4 regions of the Duganella hordei genome follow, and region 2 is predicted to be linked to each of the others. Evidence: predicted binding sites of a transcription regulator. Region 2 holds the regulator's gene; each other region holds the start of a gene.
What was found. Region 2 encodes FNR, which switches genes on or off when oxygen is low (the NO sensors DNR and NnrR bind a similar motif). Its sites were predicted from a motif close to TTGATNNNNATCAA; they were not measured.

Region 1 (3,550 bases), on a different contig from region 2:
CGGCCGCCGGGCCGCAGGACATCGTCATCCTGGCGCTGAAGGCGCACCAGGTGGCGGCGGTGGCGGGACAGCTGCACAAGCTGTTCGGCCCGGACACCTGCGTGGTGACCATGCAGAACGGCATCCCGTACTGGTATTTCCACCGCCACGGCGGCGAGCTGGCGGGACGCCATGTGCGCAGCGTCGATCCGGACGGCGACCTGAGCACGCTGATCCCGCCGGAACGGGTGATCGGCTGCGTGGTCTACCCGGCGTCGGAACTGGTGGCGCCGGGCGTGGTGCGCCACGTCGAGGGCGAGCGCTTCCCGGTGGGCGAGCTGGACGGCTCGAACAGCGACCGGGTGCACATGGTGTCGGAGTGCCTGACGCGCGCCGGCTTCAAGGCGCCGGTGCTGGAGGACATCCGCGCCGAGATCTGGCTCAAGCTGTGGGGCAACCTGACCTTCAACCCGATCAGCGCGCTGTCGCACTCGACCTTGGTCGACATCTGCCAGTTCCCGCTGGCGCGCGAGCTGGCGGCCGACATGATGCGCGAGGCGCAGGCCATCGCGGCCAAGCTGGGCATCAGCTTCCGCGTGACCCTGGAAAAACGCATCGCCGGCGCGGAAAAGGTGGGCCAGCACAAGACCTCGATGCTGATGGATATCGAGGCGGGCAGGGGGCCGGAGATCGACGCGCTGGTAGGCTCGGTGGTGGAGCTGGGTAGGTTGACCGGCACGCCGACGCCGCATATCGATTCGGTCTACGCGCTGGTCAAGCTGCTGGAGCGCACCATGGCCGAGGAAAGCGGCCAGGTGCGGCTGCTGAAGGTGGCCTGAACGTAAAAAAGCCGCCTGTCCGTGTCGCGGGCAGGCGGCTTTTTAGCGAATATTACATGCCCCAGTGGAAGGCGGCGTCCGACTTGTCGCCCTTGGTGTCGGCGTCCAGCTGCTCGCGCAGGCGCACGGCCAGCAGGGTCTCGATGAAGCCGATCAGGCTGAACGGGGCCGCCGGTGCGGTGCCTGGAATGGTTTGTTTGTTGGTAATGGTGGTCATGGTAGTTTCCTTTAAGATAAAAATCGGTGCCAACGCGTTGGGTATGAAACGAGTATAGGCAGGCCGGCTGCCCACCGCTAATTGCGAGCCCCTATATCAGATATGCCATTTCTGAATAATATCTATGAGAAATGCGCTTTAGCCTGATATTTCTAATTTCGGGAAACTTGACCGCGGTCAAGTTTTCACTGGCGTTGTGTCAGATTTTACCTTGATTTTTCAGACGGCTGAGCGTCTCCGGCGACAGGTTCAGGTACGACGCCAGTTGTTTCTTCGGCAAGCGCTCGAACAATTCCGGGTGCTTGCGCACGAAACGGTGCACCCGCCCGGGCGCGTCGAGCAGATGCAGGGTGATGGTATGGCCCATGATCTCGCTCATCAGCCGCATCACCTCGAACTCGAAATTGTGCTTGATCTGCGTGTGGCTTTCCAAAAACGCCACCCACTGCGGCATCGGCAGCTTGGCCACGCGCACCTTGGTCACGCCGACGATGCTGTACGGCGTCGGCGTTTTCAGGCGCCAGGCCGCGTAGCTGGTCTCGATGTCGCGCTCGGCCGCAAAGCGCAAGATCATTTCCTTGGCTTCCTGGTTGGTCACCACGCGCTTGAGCACGCCGTCGAGGATGAAGTACTGCTCCATCTCGTGCACGCCCTGGTTCAGCAGCAGGTCGCCTTTCTGGTAGTCGACGATGGTGAGGAAGGGTTCGAGCGACGCCATCTCGCTGTCGCGCAGCTCCTTCAGGACCAGGTTCTGCCGAAGTTGGACACGGATGATGTTGCGTTCAGGATGGCTAGCCAACAGCGTCATAGATTGTTCGATACTTATTTTGAAATGTTGGACATCTTCCGATGAAAATTGACCGCGGTCAATGAGAGAAAACAAGTGCGCTCGCTATGATGGCCCCAACAACTAGCCCGGACCGTGTAACCGGGGAGTCGCGTGGCAGGACCTTCATTAAACCAATATAAGAGACACTCATCATGACAAATAACACACAGTCATCCGAACAGACCGACGGCTTTCATCTGGTAATCGATGCACTGAAACACAACGACATCGACACCATCTTCGGCCTGGTGGGCATTCCGATCACCGACCTGGCGCGCCTGGCGCAGGCTGAAGGCATGCGCTTCATCGGCTTCCGTCATGAGCAGCACGCGGGCAACGCCGCCGCCATCGCCGGCTACATGACGCAGAAGCCCGGCATCTGCCTGACCGTGTCGGCGCCTGGCTTCCTCAACGGCCTGACCGCGCTGGCCAACGCCACCACCAACTGCTTCCCGATGATACTGATCAGCGGTTCGAGCGAGCGTGAAATCGTCGACCTGCAGCAGGGCGACTACGAAGAGATGGACCAGCTGAACGCCGCCAAGCCGTACGCCAAGGCATCGTACCGCATCAACAAGGCCGAGGACATCGGCATCGGCGTGGCGCGCGCGATCCGCGCCGCCGTCTCGGGCCGTCCCGGCGGCGTCTACCTGGACTTGCCGGCGCAGCTGCTGGCGCAAGTCATCGATGCCGAGCACGGCCGCAAGTCGCTGGTCAAGGTGGTCGATCCGGTGCCGCGCCAGATCCCTGCGCCGGACTCGGTGCAGCGCGCGCTGGCCTTGCTGAAGGGCGCGAAAAAGCCGCTGATCCTGCTGGGCAAGGGCGCCGCCTACGCCCAGGCCGACGCCGACATCCGCGCGCTGGTTGAAGAGTCCGGCATTCCCTACCTGCCGATGTCGATGGCCAAGGGCCTGCTGCCCGACACCCACGAGCAGTCGGCCTCGGCCGCCCGTTCCTACGTGCTGGCCGAAGCCGACGTGGTGGTGCTGGTCGGCGCCCGCCTGAACTGGCTGCTGGCGCACGGCAAGGGCAAGACCTGGGGCGTGCCCAAGCAGTTCATCCAGATCGACATCTCGCCGACCGAAATCGACAGCAACGTGGCGATCGCCGCGCCGCTGATCGGCGACATCGGCTCCTGCGTGTCGGCGCTGCTGACCGGTATCCGCAGCGGCGGCCACGGCAAGCCTGACGCGGCCTGGACCGGCGCCATCGCCGAGCGCAAGGATAAAAATCTCACCAAGATGGCTTCGCTGTTGAACCAGAATCCGTCGCCGATGAACTTCCACAGCGCGCTGCGGGCCATCCGCGACGTGCTCAAGACGCGGCCCGACATCAACGTCGTCAACGAAGGCGCCAACACGCTGGACTTCGCCCGCAGCATCATCGACATGTACGAGCCGCGCAAGCGTTTCGACTCCGGCACCTGGGGCATCATGGGCATCGGCATGGGCTACGCGATCGGCGCCGCCGTCACCAGCGGCAAGCCGGTGGTGGCGATCGAGGGCGACAGCGCGTTCGGCTTCTCCGGCATGGAGCTGGAAACCATCTGCCGCTATGAACTGCCGGTGGTCACCATCGTCTTCAACAACAACGGCGTGTACCGCGGCACCGACGTCAACCCGACCGGCGGCAAGGATGTGGCGCCGACCGTGTTCGTCAAGAACGCCCGCTACGACAAGATGATCG
Region 2 (3,550 bases):
ACCGAGACCTGCACGTTGGCCAGCGTGGCCGCGCTGGCCTGCAGCGTGGCCGCACCGGCCGCCAGTGCATGATGGTTGGCGCCAAACAGGTCCGGTTCCCAGCTGGCATCGAAGCCCAGGTTGTAGCTATTGGTGGCGGACGCCCCGTCGAGCTTGCTACGCTGGGCCTGGGCGCTGCCGACCACGGTGGTGGCCAGCGCTGCGGCTGCGGCATCGCGCGTGGCGCGCGCCTGCTGCAGCGAAGCGCGCGCCGACGCGATGCTGGTGTTCGCTTGCAGGGCGCGCGTCACCAACTGCTCGAGCAGCGGATCGTCGAAGCGGCGCCACCAGCCGGCAAGCGCGGCGCCATCGGACGCGGAGGACGTGGCGGTGTGGCCGGAAGACCAGGCCGGCGGCGGCTGGAACGCCGGCGCCGGCGGCGGCAGATCGACCGGGCGCAGCAGGCTGCAGCCGGTCAGACAGGCCAACAACAGCGGCGCCCCCGCCCTTCCGAGCCGGATGGCCGCCGTCGGCGGCGCGACGTTGGTGTGGTACATGACATGCTCTCGTTTGGGCCGAACGGGCTTTTACTATGAGAGCAAGTGAGTGAAAAAACCATGATCCAGATCAAAACGCACCGCAGGCACGGTGTTTCAGTGCCTCGGTCCGACGTCGATGCCAGCGGCCGGCGTCAGTCCAGATCCGCGGCGTCGTGCCGCTCCAGCACCTGGTCTTGGGGGTTGCCGAACGTGCGGTTCACCTTGCGGCCGCGGATGACGGCCGGACGCGCGGCGATCTCGTCGGCCCAACGCCGCACATGCCGGTACTCGTGCACCGACAGGAATTCGGCGGCGCTGTACAACTGCCCCAGCACCATGCCGCCGTACCACGGCCAGACCGCCATGTCGGCGATCGTGTACTCGTCACCGGCGACGTAGCGGTGTTCGGCCAGCTGGCGGTCCAGCACGTCGAGCTGGCGCTTGGTTTCCATCGCATAGCGGTCGATTGGATATTGCAGCTTTTCCGGCGCGTAGGCGTAAAAGTGGCCGAAGCCGCCGCCGACAAACGGCGCCGAACCCATCTGCCAGAACAGCCAGTTCAGGGTTTCGGTGCGCGCCGCCGTTTCCGTGGGCAGGAAGGCGCCGAACTTTTCCGCCAGATACATCAGGATGGAGCCGGACTCGAACACGCGCAGCGGCTGCGCGCCGCTGCGGTCGACCAGCGCGGGGATCTTGGAGTTGGGATTGACCGCCACAAAGCCGCTGGAGAACTGGGCGCCCTCGTTGATGCGGATCAGCCAGGCGTCGTATTCGGCGCCGCCATGGCCGAGCGCCAGCAGCTCTTCCAGCATGATGGTGACCTTCACGCCGTTGGGCGTGCCCAGCGAATACAGTTGCAGCGGATGCTTGCCGACCGGCAGTTCCTGTTCGTGGGTGGCGCCGGCGACCGGGCGGTTGATGTTGCCGAACGTGCCGCCCGACGATGCCGGCGCGACCCAGATCGCCGGCGGTACATACTTCGATGGATCCGTCATGCATCTCTCCTCACAGTGAGCGTGCAAGCTGCTGCTTGCGCGCGAAAAACCATTCTATCCGAAGCCGGCCCTTTTTGATTTGCATCAATCAAATTGCACGGGCGAGTCTCTACGATGGCTGCATTGAACAAGTGAATGGAGATCGACATGAGTCCCGACAGCAGCGCCCACGTCATAGACGAGCTCAACAGTAGTCTGCTGCTGCGGCGCCGCGAACTGGCGCAGCAGTTGCGCCAGCGCCTGCACCAGGCCGACGAGCAACAGCAGATGGCGCTGTTTAATAGCTACGCGATCGATGCCGACCAGGCCGAAGCGTGCCAGCTCAGCGACACCGACATCGCGCTGCTCAATCACGAATTGATGGAATTGCGCGCCGTCGACGAGGCGCTGGAACGCGTGCGCGCGGGCAGCTACGGCACCTGCGTGCAGTGCGGCGCGGCCATCGCGGCGGCCCGTTTGCGGGCCGAGCCCAGCGCCCAGACGTGCGTGGATTGCCAGACGGCGGTCGAACGGTCGGGACGCGCGCCGGGCTGAGCCGGCGGCAGGCTCACTGCCTCAGGCCACCGCCGGCGTGCGGCCGAGCGCCTTGGCGGCCACCTTGGTGCCGTCCTGGTCGGCGCCGGTCGCCAGCGCCTCGAGGCTGGCGCGGTCGACAATGGTCAGGTCGCGCTTGTCGACCCGTATCCAGCCGTTGCTGCGAAAGCGCGACAGCAGCCGGCTGATGCTTTCGATGGTCAGGCCCAGGTAGTCGCCGATGTCCTCGCGCGACATGCGCAGCTGGTAGCTGTTGGGGGAGTAGCCGCGCGCCGCATAGCGCGTCGACAGATTCAGCAGGAACAAGGCGAAGCGCTGCTCGGCCCGCATATTGGCGAGAAACATCATCGCGTTTTGCTCGCGCATGATTTCCTGGCTCATGATGCGGTGGAAGTGCTGCAGCAGCTGCGGCACGTCGGCGAACAATTCCTGCAGCCGGGCGAACGGGATCTCGCACACTTCGCTGTCTTCCAGCGCCACCACGCCGCAACCGTGCTGGCCGGTGCCGATGGCGTCCATGCCCAGCAGCTCGCCGGCCATCTGGAAGCCGGTAATCTGCTGCTCGCCGCGGTGGTTGACGCGCGAGGTCTTGAAATGGCCGAAACGCACGGCATACAGGTTGTTGAACGGCTGTTCCATGCGGCACAGGTTTTCGTCGCGTTCGACGCGGCGGCGGCGGCCGATGATCTTGTCGAGGCGGCTGACCTCGGCGTCGTTCAGCCCCACCGGCAGGCACAGGTTCTTCAAGCCGCACATCGCGCATTTGTTCTGGCTGCTGCTCACGGCACCGCCATTGTGTGTTGCCAGTTGGAGGTTGGTCGTCATGTTCGCTGCTCCCTGTTGTGTTTTTCGCAGCATCTGAGCGTTGGCTGCGGTATGGAGACAGTATCGGCGATCGGCGGCCGCGCGGTTATCGGGCTTCGCTGCCGTGTCGCGTAGGGGAGTCCGGACAGAAATCTGTAGGGCTTCCCCTACAACCTTTGCAATATGAAACTAGATGATGCCGTGCTCCAACGCATACCGGGTCAGCTCGGCATTGCTGTCGAGGCCCATTTTCTCCAGGATGCGGGCGCGGTAGGTGGTCACCGTGTTGGGGCTCAGGTGCAGCGTCTCGCCGATGCGCACCAGCGATTCGCCGGCCGCGATCAGCTTGAACACCTCCAGCTCGCGGTTCGACAGCGCCTCGAGCTTGCCCACCTCGCCGCCGCCGATCAGGCTGGCCAGCTTTTCCAGCAGGGCCGGGCTCACGTGCTTGCCCCCGGATGCGGCCTTGCGCACCGCCGCCACCAGCGCCGTGGTTGGCGCATCCTTGGTCAGGTAGCCGGCCGCGCCCAGCTTGAGCGCGCGCACGGCGTAGATATCTTCGGCGTAGGTGCTCAGCATCAGCACCGCCAGCTTGGGCCGCTCGGCGCGCAACTGCTTGAGCAGCTCCAGCCCGTTCTTGCCGGGCATGGTGATGTCGAGCAGCGCCACGTCGAATTCCTGCGCCTGCGCCAGCTGCAG
Region 3 (3,550 bases), 580 kb from region 2:
TAACGGCCGTCCGCTGGGCCAGGATGCGTCGGCCGGCACTCTGGGCAACAGCTCGATGAGCGGCATCATGACGACGGTGGCGCTGGACTACGTGCCCGGGCTGGGGCCGGCAGGACGTGTCATCAGCTCCGACGTTAGTTCCAACGATGCGATGCGAGTGCTGCGTATCACCATCAGGACCACCTACGGAACCGGCCCGAACGACTTCATCGAACTGGACGGCTACCGTACTCGCTACGCCCCGAATTACATGCCATGAAGATCGTCACCCATCGCTTCCGCACTCGCCAGCGCGGCTTCACGCTGGTGGAGGCCATCGTTGTGATGGTTATTACCGGCATACTGTCGGGCATCATGGTGCTGTTCATTCGTCAGCCTGTGAAGAATTACGCCGACGCCGCCGGCCGGGCGGACATGAGCGACACCGCAGACCTGGCATTGCGCCGCATGTCGCGCGAACTTCATTCGGCCTTGCCGAACAGCATACGCGTCACGGTGTCGGGCGGCGTCTCGCTGCTGGAATTCATTCCGACATATGCGGGTGGCCAGTATGTTGCGGTGGAGGATAATGTTAGCGGCGGTTCGCTCACCGCCGCTCCGCTCAGTTTTACCAGCACATCTGCGCTGACATTCAGCATCTCCGGGCCGGTACCGGCCGCACCGTATGCTATCAGGTCGGGCGATTACGTCGTGGTCTATAACCTTGGGCCCGGCTTCCAAGACGCCGACGCTTACGCCGGCACCAACATGGCGCTAGTCGATACGACGGCGATAGACGCGACCACGGGCGGTACTACAGTTACGATAAAAAATATCAATCCGTCTACGCCGGCTATCAACCCGTTTGCAGTGCCCGCCGCAGCTGGTCGCGTGCCGAATGCTTCTCCCGGTCATCGATTCCAGTTGGCGCGCCAGCCAGTTACGTTTCGTTGCCAGAACAATGCGAGCGGACAGGGGACGTTGACGCGTTACTGGAATTACAGCTTCCTTCCGGCGCAGACCGATCCCGCCACCCTGGTCGGCAATCCACTCTATTCTGGTTTGCAATCTGCCATGATGGCCAACAATGTGCTGGCTTGCGACTTCAGCGTGTCCCAGCCCGCCAACCAGCGCAGCGGCCTGGTCGGCTTGACCATCGCATTGGCGCGTTCCAACCAAGGTGGCGCCGCAAACAATCTTGAAACGCTGACGCTGGCAGATCAAGTACACGTGGACAATACGCCATGATCTATCCGACCCTGCGCAAATCCGCTGGCGTGGCCTTGGTGACGGCAATCTTCCTGCTGGTGGTGTTGGCCGGACTGGCGGTGGCTGTCGTGTCGCTGACGACATCGCAGCAAGCTAGTTCAGTGCAAGATGTGCAGGGCGCTCGTGCTTACCAGTCAGCCAAGGCAGGTATTGAATGGGCGTTGTACCAAGCGCTGCAGAACGGAGCTGGCACACCGTCGGCCAATCTGGGATGCGCAAGCGGGGCCAGCTACAGCTTTGGCATGCCCAGCGGCACGAGCTTATCCGCCTTTACCGTGACCGTGACTTGTACGGCGCCCGCTGCTGCATGGGCTGGAGGGGCGGCAACTGATCCAACCGCAGGACACTTCCGCATCACGGCAACGGCGTGCAATCAGCCGGCTGGCGGCGCTTGTCCGAATCCGACGCCGGGGGCCGATTATGTGCAGCGCGTGATCACCGCGCAGCTATAAAGCCGCAAGCCATGTGGAAATGTGTGTATTTTTGCAGCATTGTTGCAATTCTGGGCAGGAAAACGGGGGCAACTTGAATATAATCAATCATCTAGCACGCAAACTTCGCGTGCTGATAACCAATTAGATCGCCGGCATGAGTTTCTTTAAAAGAGCTAAAAAAACGGATGGATGGCTCACGGTCACTTTTCTAAGGGACGGCGTCTGCGCGGGCCGCGTGCAGCGCGTGCGCGACGCCAAGGCGGTGGTCGAGTTGACGGCGTTCTATCCATCCGACACCAGCTTCTCGCCGGAGGCGCTGGAGCGTCTGAACAAGGAATTGAAAGTCTCCAGCTACCGCTGCGGCACCGTGCTCAACGGCGGCGAATACCAGATGCTGACGGTCGATGCGCCCAATGTGCCGCAGGAGGAATTGAAAACGGCGGTGCGCTGGCGCTTGAAGGATATGCTCGACTTCCACGTCGACGACGCTACCATCGACGTGCTCGATATTCCGGTCGACACCAGCAATGCCTCGCGCGGCCATTCGATGTTTGCGATCGCCGCGCGCAACGCGCTGATCCAGTCGCGCCAAACCTTGTTCGCCGAGGCCAACCTGGCATTGACCGTCATCGACATTCCGGAAATGGCGCAGCGGAATATCTCGGCGCTGCTGGAAGTCGAAGGACGCGGACTGGCCATGCTGTCTTTCGATGGCGAGGGCGGCCTGCTGACGATTACCTTCAAAGGCGAACTGTATCTGTCGCGTCGTATCGATGTCACCATCGAGCAGTTGCTGGAACCGGACACCGACAAACAGCAACATTGCTTCGACAAGATCACGCTGGAATTGCAGCGCTCGTTGGACCACTTCGACCGCCAGTTCCATTACGTGAACGTGATCAAGCTGCTGCTGGCGCCGATCGGCGCGCCGGGCCTGCACGAATACCTGGCGGCCAACCTGTACATGCCGGTCGAGGCCATGGGCCTGGAGGATGTGTTTGATCTGAGCAAGGTGCCGGCGCTGCAGGACGTCGAGCAGCAGCGGCGTTTCTTCATGACGCTGGGCGCGGCCCTGCGGCACGAGGAGGTAGTGCTGTGAGCCAGCAGATCAACCTGTTCAATCCGATCTTCCTCAAGCAGAAGAAGATTTTCACGGCATTGCCGATGGCCGAGGCGCTGGGCGTGATCGTGGCTGGCGTGCTGCTGCTGACCTGGTTTGCCGGTCAGCGCGTGGCTGAACTGGAGCGCAGCGCCGCCGCCGGCAAAATCTTAGTGGCGGACCGCGAGCAACGGCTGGGCCGCGCCACCGTGCAATTCGCGCCGCGCCAGAAGAGCGCGGCATTGGACGCCGAAGTGGCGCAGGCGGAAGCGGAACTGAAATCGCTGCATGACGTCGAGTCGGTGCTGCAAGGCGGTTCGCTGGGCAATACGGCCGGCTATGCCGAATACTTCCGTGCCTTGTCGCGCCAGAACGTCAGTGGCCTGTGGTTGACCGGTGTGCACATCGTCGGCGCCGGTAACGATATCGGCGTGCGGGGCAGGGCCCTGCAGCCGACGCTGATCCCGAACTACATCGCCCGCATGACGGCCGAGCGCGTCATGCATGGCAAGACTTTTGCCAGCCTGGATATCTCGCGTCCGGAGACGCAAGCGGCTCCGGCGCCGGCAGCAGGGGCAGCGGCTTCCGCTGTGGCGCAAGTGGCCGCGCCGTCGCCCTACGTTGAATTCAACCTGCAGTCGACTGCTGCGGAGACGACCAAATGAAGCAGCGATTACTCCAGCAGTGGCTCAAACTCAGCACGAAGCTCGATGCGATGACGCTGCGCGAGCGCGCCATGGTGTTCCTGGCGGTCGTGGCGTCCATCCTG
Region 4 (3,550 bases), on a different contig from region 2:
CTGTTCGGTCTCTATCATCATCAGGCTGGCCTTGCCGTGCTTGTCGAGGAACAGGATGCCGGTCGGCGCCGGGAAGATGTAGTGCTCGACGAAACCCTTGCTGTCGCTGAGCTGGCGCACCAGCTGGGCCAGCGCCGGGTCGCCGAGGAAGTGGTAGTTATGCAGCAGCACCAGCTCGCGCAGCGTCTCGGACTGCGCGTCGAAATACGCCCGCTGCAGCGCGGCGATCTCCAGCTCCAGGATGTCGAGCGCGTGGTCGTCGCTCTTCTTGATGTAGCGGTCGATCAGGCCGCGGTTGAAGGCGCCCACGGCGATCTTCTCGTCGGCGGCGCCGGTGAACAGGATCTTCTTGCACGGCAGGTGCGCCACCGCCTCGCAGAATTCCAGCCCGTTCATCTGCGGCATCGAATAATCCACCACCAGCACCGACGGCGTCGCGAAGCGCTGGCGCTGCTCGCCGATGCGGTAGATGCACTCCAGGTCCAGCGCCACGTTGCACTGGTCGGCCGGCAGGTTCTGCATGTCGAAATTGACGTGCAGCGGTACGCTCCCCGATTGGGTTCCCTGTCGCAGCCATTGCAGCGCGGCCGTGGTGTCATGGAAGGTCTTGCTAGCCAGCATGGGATCGAGCTGGAACGACAGACTTTTCAGGAACGAGTCGCTGTCGTCGACCAGCACGGTCAGCGTGGGATGGGAGTAGACGGGCAGATGCATGTTTCACCTCGGGAGGGACGGCTGGGGAAATTCCAGGACAAAAATCGCATAGGCGCTCTCGCGCGATACGCAACGGATGGTGGCGTTCCAGGCGCTCATGATTTCTTCGCACAGCGCCAGGCCGATGCCGGCGCCGTTATGCGGCGGAAAGGAGTAGAAGCGGCGGAAGATCAGCGGCATCCGCTGGGCCGGAATGCCGCAGCCGGTGTCGATGAATAGCAGGCGCGGCGGCACATGGGCGCCGTCGACCACGATGCGCACGCGGCCCTTGCCGGCGCGCTGCACGGCTTTCAGCGCGTTGCGCAGCAGGTTCAGCAGGATCACCACCGACAGCTCGGTCTGGCCGGAGAAGGTGAAATTGCGGCGCACCTCGAGCGCGACGATTTTTTGCTGGCCCGCGTTGACGAAGGGGTAGCGCTTGAGCATGCCCTCCACCACGCCGTCCATCATCACCGTCTCGACCGGCCGCAGGTTTTGCCGCACCGCCGTCGCGCTGAGCAGGAACAGGTCGATCATGTGGTTCATGTGGCGCACTTCGAACTGGATGCGGGCCAGCGCGTCGACGGTGCCGAGGCGGTCTTCCAGGTTGCGGCCGCCGGCGTCGGAAAACAGGCGCAGCAGGCCGCGCACATTGGCGTCGACGCTGGTCAGCGGCGTGCGCAGCTCGTGGGCCACGGTGGCCAGGCCGGCGCCCAGGCCGGCCAGCTTTTCCTGCGCCAGCACGTGGCGGCTGATCTTGGCGGCCGACAGCGCGGCGATGGTGAACCAGTGGATCGGCACCTGCTGCAGCACGGATTGGCTGAGCAGCGTGGCGCCTTCGCCCAGCCCGACGACGGCGGCGACCGCCAGCGTGGTGCCGGCCACGTAGGCCTTCAGCGCCAGGCCGGTGTCGAAATGGAACAGCACCACCAGGCCGATCAGCAGCGATTCGCTCCACACGCCCGACGCATGGTTCATCAGGAACATGAAGGTGAAGAAGAACGGGAAAATATAGCTCAGCGTGACCACCAGATAGATCTGCAGCATCCTGCGGCTGAACTGGCGCGCGAACAGGCCCAGCGCGCTCAGCAGGATCCCCAGCAGCCTCAGCGGCAGCGACTCGTATTCCTGCGGAAAGAAATGCTGCCAGATCACGTAGTACAGCGGCATGCCCACCGTGCCTATGCAGGCCAGCAACAGGACGCGCACCATGGCATGGTCCTCGCGGCCATGGTAGAGCAGCAAGGCCTGGATCTTTCCGTGCTGCCAGCGTTTCCAGCGTTCTTGCAGAGGGGGCTTCATTGTGAGATTGACTTTTATCAAGTTCCCATGATCGCCTTAATTTGCAACTTCAACCGGCAATTCAAATCAAGAGTTGATCCGCATCAATCTCTTCATGTTTTTTTGGCCTCATGGTTGGCATTGGATTCATAAAAAAACAACCTTTTCCAAAACCCATACAGGAGCAAAAAAATGCCTCACGCGATTGCTATAGATCATGCCCAGCCCCGCGCTTTTGCTTTACCGGCTGAACAGCAAATGCCCGAATTCGTGACCCGCCGCATGGACGAACATTACATTACCCGTATTGAGCAATTGCTGGGCGGCGAGCATCCGCATGCATGGCAACCGACGCCGGCCGGCGCGGTTTTCCTCGCCGGAAACGATTACCTGTGCCTGGCTGGGGAGCCGGCGCTGGTGGGCGCGCAGATCGCGGCGTTGCGCCGGGGACCGGGCGAGCTGCTGATGTCGGCCGTGTTCCTGCAGGAGGGCAGCGCCCAGCACCGGCTGGAACAGAAATTCGCGCGCTTCATGGGGGCGCAGGACGGCATCCTGGCCCAGTCCGGCTGGGCAGCCAACGTCGGCCTGGTGCAGACGCTGGCGGCGCCGGGCATCCCGGTCTACCTGGACATGCAGGCGCACGCCTCGCTGTGGGAAGGCGTGCAATCGGCCGGTGCCACGCCGGTGACCTTCCTGCACAACGACATGGAACATCTGCGAAAGCAGCTGGCGCGCCATGGCAGCGGCCTGATCGTGGTCGACGCGCTGTACAGCACCAACGGCAGCCTGGCGCCGCTGGTGGAGCTGGTGGAGATCGCCGAACGCTCCGGCTGCCTGCTGATCGTCGACGAATCGCACTCGCTGGGCACGCACGGCCCGCGCGGCGCCGGGCTGGTGGCGGAACTGGGGCTGAGCGAGCGGGTGCATTTCCGCACGGCATCGCTGGCCAAGGCGTTTGCCGGGCGCGCCGGCTTCATCACCTGCTCGACCAAGTTCAAGGGCTATTTCCTGTCGGAGTCGCGGCCCGCCATCTTCAGCTCGTGCATGCTGGCGCACGAGCTGGCCTGGTTCGACGCCGCCGTCGACTTCGTGGCGGCGGCCGACGACCGCCGCGCCGCGCTGCACGCGCATTCGCGCGAGGTGCGCGAGGAATTGAGCGCGCTGGGCTACAACGTCGGCGACGGCAGCGAGCAGATCATCGCGCTGGAGCCCGGCCCGGAGCCCAAGACGCTGGCGCTGCGCAAGCTGCTGGAGCGGCGCGGCGTGTATGGCGCCATGTTTTGCGCGCCGGCCACGCCGAAGAACCGTTCGCTGGTGCGGCTGACGCTCAATTCCGGGCTGGACCGGTCGCAGCTGTCGCGCATCGTCCAGGCCTGCGACGACATCCTCGACGAGATCGACCTGGAGAACTGGTCGTCCACGCGCCGCCTGCGCCGGCTGGCGCTGGTGTAAGAGCGCCTGAAGGCGCGGATCGCCGCCCGGTACGCTATCATGGAGGCTATGACTGAATCCCGAACTCTCTATGAAGTGATCGGCGGCGAATCGCGCGTGCGCGAGATGGTCGACCGGTTTTACG

Region 1: the regulator FNR is predicted to act here: its motif matches at 1,892-1,905, upstream of oxc (oxalyl-CoA decarboxylase).
Region 3: the regulator FNR is predicted to act here: its motif matches at 1,774-1,787, upstream of ABWW33_RS01085 (agglutinin biogenesis protein MshI).
Region 4: the regulator FNR is predicted to act here: its motif matches at 2,069-2,082, upstream of cqsA (alpha-hydroxyketone-type quorum-sensing autoinducer synthase).

What each region holds. Positions count from the first base shown of each region.
Region 1 is NZ_BPWI01000005.1:450,516-454,065, forward strand. It holds gene ABWW33_RS15180 (2-dehydropantoate 2-reductase) at 1-818, shown strand, start outside; gene ABWW33_RS15185 (hypothetical protein) at 871-1,035, opposite strand; gene ABWW33_RS15190 (Crp/Fnr family transcriptional regulator) at 1,235-1,843, opposite strand; gene oxc (oxalyl-CoA decarboxylase) at 2,017-3,550, shown strand, end outside.
Region 2 is NZ_BPWI01000001.1:841,930-845,479, reverse strand. It holds gene ABWW33_RS03570 (efflux transporter outer membrane subunit) at 1-536, opposite strand, end outside; gene yghU (glutathione-dependent disulfide-bond oxidoreductase) at 671-1,513, opposite strand; gene ABWW33_RS03560 (TraR/DksA family transcriptional regulator) at 1,661-2,047, shown strand; gene fnr (fumarate/nitrate reduction transcriptional regulator Fnr) at 2,069-2,872, opposite strand; gene ABWW33_RS03550 (response regulator) at 3,041-3,550, opposite strand, start outside.
Region 3 is NZ_BPWI01000001.1:260,573-264,122, forward strand. It holds gene ABWW33_RS01070 (type IV pilus modification PilV family protein) at 1-259, shown strand, start outside; gene ABWW33_RS01075 (type II secretion system protein) at 256-1,227, shown strand; gene ABWW33_RS01080 (pilus assembly PilX family protein) at 1,224-1,700, shown strand; gene ABWW33_RS01085 (agglutinin biogenesis protein MshI) at 1,837-2,781, shown strand; gene ABWW33_RS01090 (hypothetical protein) at 2,778-3,446, shown strand; gene ABWW33_RS01095 (hypothetical protein) at 3,443-3,550, shown strand, end outside.
Region 4 is NZ_BPWI01000008.1:52,860-56,409, reverse strand. It holds gene ABWW33_RS18950 (hypothetical protein) at 1-714, opposite strand, end outside; gene ABWW33_RS18945 (sensor histidine kinase) at 718-1,995, opposite strand; gene cqsA (alpha-hydroxyketone-type quorum-sensing autoinducer synthase) at 2,233-3,426, shown strand; gene ABWW33_RS18935 (group II truncated hemoglobin) at 3,466-3,550, shown strand, end outside.